4 regions of the Bifidobacterium sp. MSK.17.10 genome follow, and region 4 is predicted to be linked to each of the others. Evidence: riboswitches for the same ligand, from Rfam matches in the RefSeq annotation. Region 4 holds a riboswitch; each other region holds the start of a gene.
The links. Region 4 has a riboswitch for thiamine pyrophosphate ahead of KSX58_RS04200 (ECF transporter S component). Riboswitches for the same ligand answer to the same signal wherever they lie in the genome.

Region 1: linked by a shared signal. The riboswitch ahead of KSX58_RS01995 (hydroxyethylthiazole kinase) and the one ahead of KSX58_RS04200 (ECF transporter S component) in region 4 are both predicted to bind thiamine pyrophosphate.
Region 2: linked by a shared signal. The riboswitch ahead of KSX58_RS08570 (ECF transporter S component) and the one ahead of KSX58_RS04200 (ECF transporter S component) in region 4 are both predicted to bind thiamine pyrophosphate.
Region 3: linked by a shared signal. The riboswitch ahead of thiS (sulfur carrier protein ThiS) and the one ahead of KSX58_RS04200 (ECF transporter S component) in region 4 are both predicted to bind thiamine pyrophosphate.

The regions. Positions count from the first base shown of each region.
Region 1 covers NZ_JAHOJD010000002.1:124,773-128,078, reverse strand. Annotated here, with positions in the region: gene KSX58_RS02005 (aldo/keto reductase) at 1-629, opposite strand, end outside; partial or broken gene KSX58_RS02000 (MerR family transcriptional regulator) at 891-1,300, shown strand; TPP riboswitch at 1,478-1,591, shown strand; gene KSX58_RS01995 (hydroxyethylthiazole kinase) at 1,582-2,466, shown strand; partial or broken gene KSX58_RS01990 (thiamine phosphate synthase) at 2,599-3,306, shown strand, end outside.
Region 2 covers NZ_JAHOJD010000009.1:68,199-71,504, reverse strand. Annotated here, with positions in the region: gene KSX58_RS08575 (ABC transporter ATP-binding protein) at 1-809, opposite strand, end outside; gene KSX58_RS08570 (ECF transporter S component) at 930-1,544, opposite strand; TPP riboswitch at 1,576-1,678, opposite strand; gene KSX58_RS08565 (P-loop NTPase) at 1,797-2,918, opposite strand; gene ligA (NAD-dependent DNA ligase LigA) at 2,984-3,306, opposite strand, start outside.
Region 3 covers NZ_JAHOJD010000003.1:147,323-150,628, forward strand. Annotated here, with positions in the region: gene KSX58_RS03375 (thiazole synthase) at 1-557, opposite strand, end outside; gene thiF (sulfur carrier protein ThiS adenylyltransferase ThiF) at 714-1,427, opposite strand; gene thiS (sulfur carrier protein ThiS) at 1,480-1,674, opposite strand; TPP riboswitch at 1,902-2,005, opposite strand; gene KSX58_RS03390 (aldo/keto reductase) at 2,110-3,141, shown strand.
Region 4 covers NZ_JAHOJD010000004.1:50,871-54,176, forward strand. Annotated here, with positions in the region: gene KSX58_RS04185 (acyltransferase) at 1-493, shown strand, start outside; gene KSX58_RS04190 (hypothetical protein) at 655-966, opposite strand; gene KSX58_RS10590 (DUF4839 domain-containing protein) at 965-1,324, shown strand; TPP riboswitch at 1,295-1,398, shown strand; gene KSX58_RS04200 (ECF transporter S component) at 1,430-2,044, shown strand; gene KSX58_RS04205 (TenA family protein) at 2,124-2,825, shown strand; gene KSX58_RS04210 (aldo/keto reductase) at 2,959-3,306, opposite strand, start outside.

The sequences.
Region 1 (3,306 bases), on a different contig from region 4:
TGTACCTCGCCAATCTTGGCCAGGGTGGGATTGGAGAACATGTTCTGCATGCCCTCCCCGAACGGAGCCCATGCTTCCTGAGCCACGCCCCGCTTGACCATGTTCTTGCGAGCTTCGATCTGCTGGTTGAGCGGATTAGTCTCGACCTGATCGGCCATCGGGGCGATCTCATTGAAGGCGACCATGTCGGCCAGACGGTCCGGATAGAAGTTGCTCACGCCGATGGCGCGGATCACGCCGTCCTTGTAGAGCTTTTCGAGTGCACGCCACGCGCCGTAGGTATCGGAAAACGGCTGGTGCAGTAACACCAGATCGAGATAGTCGGTGCCAAGCTTCTTCAAGGACACATCGACGGACCTCAGCGTGTTCTCATAGCCGTAATTGCTGATCCAGATCTTGGTAGTGAGGAACAGATCCTTACGATCGATACCGGAATCCTTGATTCCTTGGCCGACTTCGGCCTCGTTGAAGTACGACTGTGCGGTGTCGATATGGCGGTACCCGGTCTCGATGGCCTCGCGCACGCAGCGAGGAGCATCGTCCTTGCTGATCTGGAAGACGCCGTATCCGATCTTCGGAATCTCAACACCGTTGGCAAGTTTCACGTATTCCACTGTTTTTCCTTCCATAAATTCGTCGGTATTCAGTGCCGGCATGTATGCCGTTCTGACCCCCAAGATAAAATCCGGTAGCTGCTACCGGTCAAATTACGGCACGCCGGTACTATCTACCGGTATTAATAACCGGAAATGTGACATGATAGGTACAAACAAAAAAGAACAATGCGCCTCAAGCCCGACCCCATCCGGCGGCACCCGCCGAACGTCCTGCCGCGCAGCGTCCGAAAGGAGCCACGTATAGCAATCACGGCAGTGCCACTCCATAAGAACATGAAAACCTATACGATGAAGCAGGCCTGCAAACTAACCGGCATGAATTACGAAGCATTGAAGTTCTATTGCAATTCAGGACTCGTGCCCGGTCTCAAACGAGACCAGAACAACCGACGCGTCTTCGACGCGCGATGCATCGCATGGATCAACGACCTGACATGCCTCAAACGCTGCGGTCTGGGCATCAAGGAGATGCGGCACTACACGCAGCTCTGTCTTGAAGGTGAGTCATCGATACCGGAACGTCAGGAAATCCTTGCCGAAAAACGCGAGCATCTGGAGACGCAATGGAGGAACTGCGTAAAGCCATCGCCTACATCGATGAAAAACAGCGCTTCTACGCCGACGTGACTGCCGGCAGGACGGCATACTGCAGCAACGTCATCGACACGACGCAAAGCGACTGACTGCGTTCCGTAGGTGATTTTTGCGTTCCGTAGGCGATCAGCTTCGAATCCGGACACGAGCAAACGCCTAATTCCAGGCATCTCGCCGATGCTTATCCGGCAGCAACCACCTACGGAAGCCCAAAATCACCTACGAAATCGCGCCTGTCAAGGGACGTAGATAGATTAAGCACTGTTGTAAACATGCGGGGGTGCTTGATGGCCAAGTCCATCAAGCTGAGATAGGCATGAACGCCTGACCCTTTGAACCTGTTGGTTAGGACCAACGTAGGGAGCAGATCATGAGCGATGACTCATCCGCCAATGACGCACTCGGCGCATTGCGTGCCGCCATCAAACAAGCCGTCATGGACGTACGCGAGCAGACGCCGCTGGCGCAGTCGTTCACCAATTTCGTGACCATCAATCTCGTTGCCAACGCACAGCTTGCGGCGGGCGGCACCGCGGCCATGAGCTATCTGCCGGATGATGTGATCGCCACCGCCGAAATCGCCGGATCGAACTACATCAACGTGGGCACGTTGCTGCCGTTCTTCAAGGACGCGCTGCCGGAAATCGCGCGCAAACTGCACGAAAACGGCAAGACGTGGGTGCTAGACCCGGTTGCTGCGGGCATTGGCGAAACACGCACGTTCATTCTTGAATCGTTCCGTGACGCGCCTCCGACCATTGTGCGCGGCAATGCGAGCGAGGTCATCGCGCTTGATGCGATGTGGGGGCTGGCCGACGCCGACAGCACTGATCCGACCACGCGTCCGGCTGGAGTGGAGGCCGTTGACGAGGTCGACGCGGCCATCGACGCGGCCAAACGTGTGGCCCGCCATTTGGCGAAGCACTCCCCCGTCGGCAAGGGCGCGGTTGCGGTGTCCGGCGCGGTTGATCTGGTGACCGACGGCGAGCGCACGTTCCGCCTGCCCGGAGGCAGCGCGATGATGACGAAGATCACCGGCGCCGGCTGTTCGCTCGGCGGCGTGACCGCAACGTATCTTGCCGTGGCCGAGCCGCTGGTCGCCGCCCTTGCCGCGTCGCTGCTGTATGATCGTGCGTCCGAAATCGCCGAAGTCAAATCCGATGGCCCCGGTTCGTTCCAGGTGGCGCTGCTCGACGCGCTGTGGAACGTCACCGCCGATCAGGTGGCCGCGTCCGACATCATCGAAACCAACTGACCGCAACGTTCCGTGGATGGTTTCGCACCATCGCAATCGTATATACGGAATATATACGTTCAGTGCGGTGCGACGGAAAATAACAAGACTTCTTCTGGAGCACTTACCCAAAGAACAACAAAGGGGAAACCAATGAATAATTATCCATTCGCCTCGATGCGCGACTGCTTTGATATGAGCGCGTATTTCGTGGTCGGTCCGCAGGATTGCAAGGGCCGGCCGGTGACGGATGTGGTGGATGACGCGTTGCGTGGGGGCGCGACGTTCATCCAATTGCGCGCCAAGAACGCGGATGCGAAGGATATCACCGAAATGGCCCGCGATATCGCGCAGGTCATCAAGAACAGCGGCAAGTCCGATTCCGTGGCGTTTGTGATCGACGACCGCGTGGATGTGGTGTGGCAGGCGCGCGACAAGGGCATCAAGGTGGATGGCGTGCATATCGGCCAGACCGATATGGAACCGCAGGAGGCTCGCGCGCTGCTCGGCGAGGATGCCATCGTGGGCCTGTCCGCCGAGACCGAAAGTCTGGTGAAGCTTATCAACGAGCTGCCGAGCGGCTGCATCGACTACATCGGCGCCGGCCCGCTACATGTGTCCACCACCAAGCCGGAGGCTTCCGTGGGCGGCAACGACGGTTCCGGGCACACGCTTGACGAGGAACAGATCAACGCGATTTGCGCGGCGAGCGAGTTCCCGGTAGTGGTCGGCGGCGGCGTACATGCCGACGATATGGAGATGCTGGCCCGTTCGAAGGCGGCCGGCTGGTTCGTGGTGTCCGCGATCGCCGGTGCCGACGATCCGGAAGCGGCCACCCGCGAAATGGTGACGCGCTGGAAG
Region 2 (3,306 bases), on a different contig from region 4:
GGTTTGGGCGCGTGGCTTTCGATGGTGCGGCCCGGCACCCACGCACCGCCGTCGGCAAGCACCTGACCCATGTGGCCGAACACTTCGTCTGGAGTGCCGTCGGCGATTACGCCGCCGACGTTCGAATCGGCTTCGGGTTTGCCCAGCACGATGACGCGGTCGACCAGGTCGAGCCACACGTCGATATGATGTTCCACCACAACCAGCGTCTCATGGGTCTGTTCGAGGACGTGGCGGACAGCGTCGTGCACTTCCTTGACACCGTCCGGGTCAAGGTTGGCGGTCGGTTCGTCAAGCAGCAGCAGGCCAGGGTGCATGGCCAGCACGCCCGCCAAGGCGAGGCGCTGACGTTGCCCGCCGGAAAGTCCTCGTGTGGAGCGGTCGAACGCCATGTAGTCGAGCCCGACGATGTCAAGGGCGGCTCGTGCCCGGTTCCAGATTTCATCTTTCGGCAGGTTCAGGTTCTCGCAGCCGAATGCGGTGTCGTCTCCGGCACGTTCGAGAATCGTCTGCGAGTCCGGGTCCTGAAGCACCAGCCCGCAACGTCCGCGCGCTTGTCTGGCGTCGACGCCGTCGATGAGCAGCTCGCCTTCCTGCTCGCCTTCGTCATCTCCACCGAGCACGCCAGCCAAACCGGACATCAGGGTTGATTTGCCTGCGCCGGAAGCGCCAAGCAACAGTACCCGCTCCCCCGGTTTGATGTCGAAGTCGACGTGTCGTAGCGCGAAATCCTTACGTGAGGCGTGTCTCCATCCCCAATCATGTGCGGTCACGCCGGCCGCTGTTGTGTTCTGAACGTCAGTGGTCATTCGTCGTTCTTTCTTCTGATTGTCATGCTGTTGTTTCGTATGCCGTTGTCATGCGATGCGCCATCACAAGAAAATCCCGCACCACCTTGATGTGATGCGGGATTTGCTTGCATCGGACAATCAGACCAGTTCCTGCGTACGACCGGATTCGAAGCGGTCGAGCACGCCGGTCTTGGCGATGGCCACCTGCAGGAGGTACATCACCGCGCCGGCGAGCACCGCGCCGGAAATGGCGGAGGCGATCAGGTAGATGCTGACGCGTAGCGCGCTCCAAGCCGGATTGGTAAGCCAGTAGTACAGGCCGCAGCCGACGCCTGCAAGTGCGCCGGAGATCGTGGTGGACAGCAGGTCCCACTTCTTATAGGCGAAGATGGCAAGACCGATTTCGGCGCCGAGGCCCTGCACGATGCCGACGATCAGCGAGCCGCCGACGCCCCACTGGTTGCCCATGGTGAGTTCGAGCGCGGCCGCGAGGGTTTCCGCGAACAGTGCGGCTCCAGGCTTGCGCACGATGATGGCGGCCAGAGGGCCTGCGAACAGCCAGAAAGCGTTAAGCAGGCCTTCGAAGCCTGGAGTCACCGCCTCGAAGAGGGCCAGCGGCGCGGTGCAGACGATGTCCCAGCCCCAGAAGATCACGCCGGATGCGACGGCGATGATGGCTGCGACGACGATATCGACCACGCGCCACTTGTTGTTGTGTTTGCGAACTGCGGAAGACTGGTTTTCTTCAGTCATGGGATATGTGCCTTTCTCTTTTCGTCAAGGCACGGGAAATAGAGAGACGTCCGTGCGCCGGCATTACCCGGTATACGTTCATACGGTTGAAGCGGTTGCTTCCTCTCAGCCATTCGGCCCCCGTGTCTGCGCCTGATATTACACAGGACCCACGATTTACGTCGGTTTTGTCTCATAACGGATTCCGTATTCCGTGGCTGAGTCGCATTCCGATGTGTTGTTTTGGAGGAACGCTCCAACCGTATGGTGATTTTATTGAGGCAGTCTCATCAGCGATTCGGCAAGATTCTTGAATGTTTCTCCGATACCGTCCGACCGCAACGCGCCCTCTTTGGTCAGGACTGCGGGCCGGCCTGCTTCGCCGGTTTCGCGCAGTTCAGGCTCCAATGGGAGTTGTGCGAGCAGTGGCACTTCATAGCCGAGGCTGTGGGTCAGCTGTTCGGATACGCGTGCGCCGCCACCTTCGCTGAAGATACGTAGCTTCTCGCCTTTGTGCTCGTAGTAGCTCATGTTCTCCACGACGCCGCGAACTTTCATCGGCACCTGCAATGCCACCAGGCCGGATCGTACCGCGATGTCGGAGGCGGATGGCTGCGGTGTGGTGACCACCACCAGTTCGGCGTTCGGCAGTGCCTGTGCCACGGAAATCGCCATGTCGCCGGTGCCGGGCGCCAGGTCGAGCAGCAATACGTCCGGCTCGCCCCACCATACGTCGGATAGGAATTGTTCCAAGGAGCGTTGCAGTCTTGGACCACGCCATAGGATGGCTCTGTCCGCGCCGGCGAACATGCCGATGGAGATCAGTTTCACACCCCATGCGGTGACGGGCATGAGCATGCCGTTGAGGTTCGTGGGCTGTGATTGCACGCCGAATAGCCTAGGCAGCGAGAAACCGTAGATGTCGGCGTCGATGGCGGCGGTATCGTAGCCGAGCGCCGCGAATGTGGCTGCCAGATTGGCGGTGACAGACGATTTGCCCACGCCGCCTTTGCCGGAGGCGATGGCGAAGATGCGGGTTTTGATGCCGGGTTTGTTGAACGGGTTCTGTTTACGTTCCGCTTTGAGGCCGGCCACCAGCTGGGTGAGTTTGTCTTGGCTCATGGAGCCGACTTCGATGCTGGGAATCAACGTGGCATCAGGATAGGAGGCGACCGTGCCGTTGATCTGGTTGGTGATGGTCTGCGACAGCGGACAGCCTTCCACGGTCAGTTCGACCCGCACCCGTACGTCGTACGTGTTGGTTTCGCCTGCCACTGGCGTGGCGTCAATGGCTGCGATCATGCCCAAGTCGGTGACGGACCTGCCCAGTTCGGGGTCAATCACTTTGCTTAGCCGTTCGTAGATGCGCGCTTCGATGGTGCGCTCGTCGCTCATGCTTCCTCCTTATGCCGCGTACCACAGTAGCGGTTCGCGGCACGGCTTGCCAGATGGTGTGGCGATTATTCAACTGTTCCCGTGTCGAGCAGCTGTTTGAATTGGTCTTCGTTGAGCATGGGGATGCCCAGTTCCTCGGCTTTTGCGGCTTTTGAGCCGGCATTCTCGCCTACGACGACCCAATCGGTTTTCTTGCTGACGGATCCTGCGGCTTTGCCTCCGCGCAGAACGATGGCCTCTTTTGCGGAATCGCGGGAGAATCCTTCCAACGAGCCGGTGACCACGACCGTTTTGCCTGCCAATGTCTGTGGTAGTCCGCTGGCTTGGGCTTGTCCGACTCCTACGCCGGCGGCCTTCCATGCGTCAAGCACGGCACCGCGCCAATTGC
Region 3 (3,306 bases), on a different contig from region 4:
TTCGCTGCGATCGGGTCCGGGAACATGTACGGCATGACCACAAAGCCCTCCTTGGCCAGCTTTTCCGTGGCCTTGATGGTCTCCTCGTTGTCTGGCAGTAGATACTTCGCCTCGTGCTCGATTTCCACCTTCACGAAGTCCGTCTGGCACACTTCGCGGGCCAGACGTGCGATGCGCACCGCCTCCTCGGCGTTGCGCGCGCCCGACGTGTTCGGCAGCATGGTGATGCCCTTCGGAATGTAGTCGAGCAGGTTGTTTTCGGTGGTGCGGCAGCGGCGCAGCGCCATGGTGACGATCTGCGTGCCCGCGTTCTCGATGGTCGCCTTGATGAGGTTCAGGTCGTAACGACCGGAACCGAGGATGAAACGGCTCGTGAACTTGTGCCCGCCGAGAATCAACGGATCGGCGTCTCCTGTGGCGATCTCGTCGTACGCGTGCGCGTCCGGCTCTGGCAGAATCGCCGTGTTCGTGGTGGTGCCGACCAGCTCGTCAAGCGTGGCGTTCGGTGCGGCCGCAACATCGGCGGCTGCGGTGGTGATGGTGTTTTCGGTGCTCATCGTCGGTTCCTTTCGTTGGGGTGTTTGGTGTTGCTGTTGTTGCGATTGCTGTGCTGCTGTTGTGTTGCCGTTGCATCGCTGTTGTGTTGTGTGCAACGTGCGTTTGTAATCGCAATAAAAATTTCGATTACGGCAGTGGAGTAACGTAGCAGTGCGTCAGGCGTCTTCCTCGCCGAGGATCAGTCGCGTGATCATGTTCGCTTCGTGGCAGGCGACCACGCCCACGCGCGGCGCCATCAGGCCGGCACCCGGTACCGGAGCCGTCTCGCCATCGCCACAGAAGTAGAAGTTCTTCGAAACGCGACGCGTGCTCACCAGGTTGGAGCTGCGGAAGCCGGCCATGCCGGACGCGCTGACGAGCTTCTTGCCCGGCAGATTCTCCAGCACCGCGTTGACGAGCATCGTCTTGTTTTCCGGCACGTCGAACGCCTCGCAGATGATGTCCTCGTTTTCGAACAGCGTCGGCACGTTCTCGTCGGTCACCTTGACGGTGTCGATGGTGATCTCGATGAACGGGTTGATTTGGCGCAGATTGCTGCGCAGCGCCTCCGTCTTGTACTGGCCGAGGTCCTTCAGGAAATACTGCTGGCGATTCAGGTTCGTCATATCCACGCGGTCGAAGTCGATCAAGTGCAGGTGGCCGACGCCGATGCGGGTCAGCGCCACCGCGATGGTGGAGCCGAGGCCGCCGCAGCCGCAGATGGCCACGTGCGCCGCGTCGAGCTTGTCCTGCGTGGCGGCGGTGTGGCGGTCGAGCAGGGCCGCGCGGATCTCCTCGCGGCTGACCAGCGTGGCCGGGTCGGGCTGGTTGTCGAAAGCGTGCTGGCGGGCGTCGATCTGCGCCTGCGATGCGGATGGTTCAAAAGTCATGGTTGTTCTCGTATTCTCGTTTCCGTTCGTATGGTTTGTTTCGCTGCTGTGCTCAGCCGCCCTGCACGAACGTGACGATTTCCAACGTGTCGGTGCCCTTGAGCTGCGTCTGCGCACGCTGGGTGCGAGGCACGATTTCACCGTTGAGCTCCACGGCCACGCGGTCGGCGCGCAGACCGCGCTGCTCCACTAGTTCGGCCACGGTGATCGGCGTGGCGACGTCCTCTTCTTTGCCGTTGATGATCATTTCGGTTCCCTTCTGTATGTCAGGCCCCACGAGTGCCGTTCCCGCCGAAACGGACGTTCAGAACTGCTTTGTGGGCTTCCGAGCGTCTGCTTCCGGTGAATCGGACATTCACGGTTGGTACGAAAAAAGGGTCGCCGAAGGAACCGTACCCTATGAGGTGGTGCGCCCCTCCGTGACCCTAATCACGCGATATTCGGTTATCGCGAACGGAAATGAGATGCGCCTCGCGGCGCGAACAACCCGTCTCCTTACGGCGGCATTACCCGCATCAAGTCCTCGGTCGAAGCTCGTCGAGCTCCCTCTCAGCCTTCCGGCTCCCGTTCGGTTGTGCCCTCATCTTCCCGCACCCGCCCGACAACCCGCTCCGCGCTGTTTTGTGCGAGAATGGGTGGCGGATTTTGTAGCGACGGATGTGGCGACGGAAGGGAGACGGTTATGACGACCGCACGAAACATGGGCGAATTGGCGGGATTTGCGATTCCACGGCTCGGCATGGGCACGATGGCTTTGGCGATTGAGGGGCGTCCGGACCGCGATACTGCGATCCGTACGATTCACGCCGGCTTGGACGCGGGCGTGCGATATCTGGACACCGCCTGGTCGTATTACCTGCCAAGCCAACCCGGCACCGGCACCGCCGAAGACCTGGGCTACGGCGAAAAAATGGTGCGCGACGCGCTCGCCAGCTGGGACGGCCCTCGCGATGAAGTGCTGGTCGCCACGAAAACCGGCTATCGACGCACCATGGAGGTTCCCGCTTTTGTTGCTCCTGTGTCCGATTCGCCAGAATCGGACACTCAGGGGCGGGATTCCGAGGGCTGCAGTCGTCGGCCTGGCGGGGAACGCCAGCATTTGCAGGCGGCGGGCAGTCAATACGGGTGGATGGCGGATTCGCGCCCCGAAACCATGATTCGTGACGCCAAGGAATCCGCGCTGCACTTGGGCGTCGATACGCTCGACCTGTTGTATTCGCATGGCCCGGACCCGGAAGTGGCTTATGAGGATCAGGTCGGCGCGCTCAAGCAATTGCTTGACGAAGGCGTGATTCAGTACGCGGGCATCTCCCGTGTTGACAACGCGCAGATCGACACTGCCCGTGAGATGCTTGGCGACAAGCTGATCGCCGTGCAGAACCAGTTCTCGCCCTCGCACCCCGACCCTGAGCATACGATGGAGCACTGCGCGGAACTTGGACTCGCGTTCGTGTGCTGGAGCCCCCTCGGTGGCTTCCTCGACGCGTTCGACCAGCGCGCGTACGACCCGTTCCGCACGGTCGCCGGCAACCACGGCTGCTCCTACCAGCGCGTGGTGCTCGCCTGGGAACTGAGCCGCTACGAGCGGTTGTTCACCATCCCCAGCGCCCGCAATCCTCAGGAGATCAACGATTCCTTCGCCGCCACCGAACTGACGCTCACGCAGGATGAGCTGGCGATGCTGAACGCCTCCGTCGACGCCCGTCGCGGCTGAATTCCGCGCAATACGTACGATTGGCCGCGCCCGATTCCGCACAATAATCGCGATTCGGGCCGCGGCCTTTTTCGTGCCTTCTGTAGCTTGCTCGCTGCAAAATCGCCCTGGGAATAACTTACACTGTAAAATGTTTACACTGTAAGATATTATGACGGCGATTGC
Region 4 (3,306 bases):
GCTGTTGTCGGAGTGGACGCAGTGGCCGCCGTTGCGTCACATGGCCATGTTCGCGCTTGGCGTCGCGTTGGCGAAACGGCTTACGGACAACGGGCGCGAGACGATGCGCGACGTCGTTGCCGTACCGCTCGCCCTGTGTGGCATCGTCTTGGTTTGCCAAAGCGGTTTCGGTTTGCTGCCTGGTATTGTCGCCCAACCTTTGGCCGTGTGCGGATGCCTGATATTGGTGGTGTTCGCACTTACCTGCAACGTGGTATCCGACCTGCTTTCCACGCCACCTGTCCGTTGGCTGGGGCGCATTTCATTCAGCCTGTATCTGACCCATCTTCCCGTCCGCGACTGGATTGTGCCGTACATTCCCGTACAGGGTCTATTGCGCCCGATGGTTTTGTTTGCATTGTGCCTTCTGGTGGCGGAGGCGTTCTATCTTGCCGTGGAACGGCCTGCTACCAGACTGTCAAGGAGGCTGGGAAAGGCGAAAAGGGAAGCCTGATGTATTCCGCTTGCGCATGGTGCTTTAGGCGGAATCGCCGGTTTGCATGAATGGCGATTGAGCGACCGGTATACGCTTCCTGCGAGGACATGTTCGGCATGTTCCGCGGCAAGGCGTGCATTCGGAAACTGATCCGCGGAAACATGTCCGGCCACGGCAAGTCAGTCGCCATCACTTTGGAACATGGCATCCACGGAAGCGCGTACCTGCCCGGTGTCCTGTCGTGGCCCGTCAAATACCATCAGGGAGATGGAGTTGGTACGTAGTTCACTCAGCGAGCTCAGCAACGGACGCACCGCCGCGGTGCTGCCCAAAGCGACCGTGCGCCCGTCATCATCAAACGGAACAGGACATCCTACATGTTTATGAGTATCAACAGCTATCAGAATCTCTTCGACCGTCTTGAGGATAAGTTCGATGCTTGCCTCGCCGACGCCCGCATAGCCGAGAACGATGGACGCCGCAACAGGCATGGACTCTGATCCGACGCAGACGGTATTCGTGGCATGTCAATTGAATTATGATTCCCTTAGTTTCAGATTCGAAGGAATCGTCTGGAGCGATTTCCACGACGGTTCGGTCGGCATTCCCGCCTTCGTGCGCGAAGGACAGAACGTCCACATCAAAGCAACAGTGGACAAATACAATCCCGACAGCGGCTTTCCCGCATATCGATGGGTTCCGTGTTTTTCCGAAGGCTCAGGACTTTCGGAAAAACACGGAACCCATTTTTCCATTTCACGAGACTTTTGGCCGACATGTGGAATACCAGCCTGGAAACGCGCCGAACCATGTAATATCGCTTGCGGACACGGGGGCCATTATGGCTGAGAGGAAGCGACCGCTTCAACCGTATGAACGTATACCGGATAATGCCGGCGCACGGACGTCTCTCTACTTCCCGTGCCTTTGCATAAGAGAAAGGCACATACCTTTATGACTGAAGAAAACCAGTCTTCCGCAGTTCGCAAACCCAACGTCAAATGGCGTGTGGTCGACATCGTCGTGGCCGCGATCGTTGCCGTCGCATCCGGCGTGATCTTCTGGGCCTGGGACTTCATCTACGCCGTCCCGACCGCCCTGTTCGACAGCCTCACCCCGGGACTGGGCGGACTCTTCCATTTCATGTGGCTGTTCGCCGGCCCGCTCGTGGCCATCATCATCCGCAAGCCCGGCGCGGCCTTCTTCGGCGAAACCATCGCCGCGGTCATCGAAACGCTGCTGGGCAATCCATTCGGCGTGGCGCACGCACTGCTGATCGGCATGGCCCAAGGACTCGGCGCCGAAATCGGCTTCGCGGTCTTCGTATACCGCAAGTGGAACCTGCTCACCGTGACCCTGGCCGGCGCGTTGACCGGCCTATCCAATGGCCTGTACGAATGGGTCGTCACCGCCGGCTGGTCGACACTGCAAGGCGTCGTGTTCACCGTCTGCTGCGTCATCTCCGGAGCCGTATTCGGCGGAGCGCTCATGTGGTTCGTACAAAAGGCGCTCGCCAAAACCGGCGTGCTCGACCGCTTCGAATCCGGCAAGGCCGACGTCGTGGCCTGAACCACGCAACTCACAATCCAACAACAAACATAGAAAACATGCCGGCCGTCCGCCGGCGTATCCAAGAAAAGAGAAAATCATGACCAACCACGTTCCAGAAGCAACGAAACCCGCCAGCGGAGACTACGCTTGGCTGGGCGCGGAAGCCGGCTCCGTCGCCGACCTCATGTACATGCTCAACACCGAGGACTGGTACGACGCCATCAACTCGCGTTTCGTCAGCGAGCTGCTTGACGACACCTTGCCGGAATCCATCCTCAAGGCGTATCTGATTCAGGACTTCAAGTTCTATAACAACGGCATGATGGCACGTCTCATCAAACTCGCTCCACGTCAGGAGACCAAGGACATGCTCGCGGCGCAATCGCAGTGGTTCGCCGACAACGAGGCCACCTACTTCGAGCACTTCCTCGAGGCCTATCACGTCGGCCAGGAGGAATACGACGCGACCGAACCGACCCCGGCCAACAAGGAGTACGGCGCATACCTCGACAGCCTGTCCGACAAGAGCTGGCCGGAACTGATCACCGCGATCTGCTGCATGGAATGGCTGTACCTCGCATGGGCCAAGCGCACCGTCGATGCCGACGTCATCCAGCAGGTGCCGGTGCACAAGGGCTGGGTCGACCTGCATGAAGGCGCGCACTTCCGCAAGTGGGTCGGCGACCTCATCTCCCTGGTCAACGAATACTGCTCCATCGATGGTCCGGAAGCCGAAGTGTTCCGCACCATCGTGCATCTGGAGCGCCGCTTCTTCGACGACTCCTACCCGCAGGAGTGAGCCTGCGATCCACGACCGCATAAGCCATGAGCCTGGCGCGTACGATCGATGTCGTACACGCCAGGCTCATTTGTTGCGGTTCCGTCCGGAGCCCGATTTCCTCGTGCGCGGCTGCCGCGCGAGGGCGGCCCGTCTACAGCGAGATCCCGTCGATGCGGCGGAGCTCCTCGTCGCTGAACGAAGTGTTCCTAAGCGCACCGATATTGTCGATCAGCTGCTGTGGACGGGACGCTCCGACCAGCACCGAAGCCACCATGCCGTCGTGCAGCAGCCAAGCCAGTGACATTTCGGCGAGCGTCTGTCCACGCTCGGCGGCCAGATCGTTCAGGTCGCGAATCTGCTGAAGCCGTTCCGGCGTCAACGCGCTCTGCTGCAGGAATCGTCCGTCATGTGCGATTCTGCTGTCCGCCGGAACGCCGTTCAGATACCGGTTGGTCAACAGTCCCTGGGCGAGCGGGGAGAAAGTGATAAGGCCTTTGCC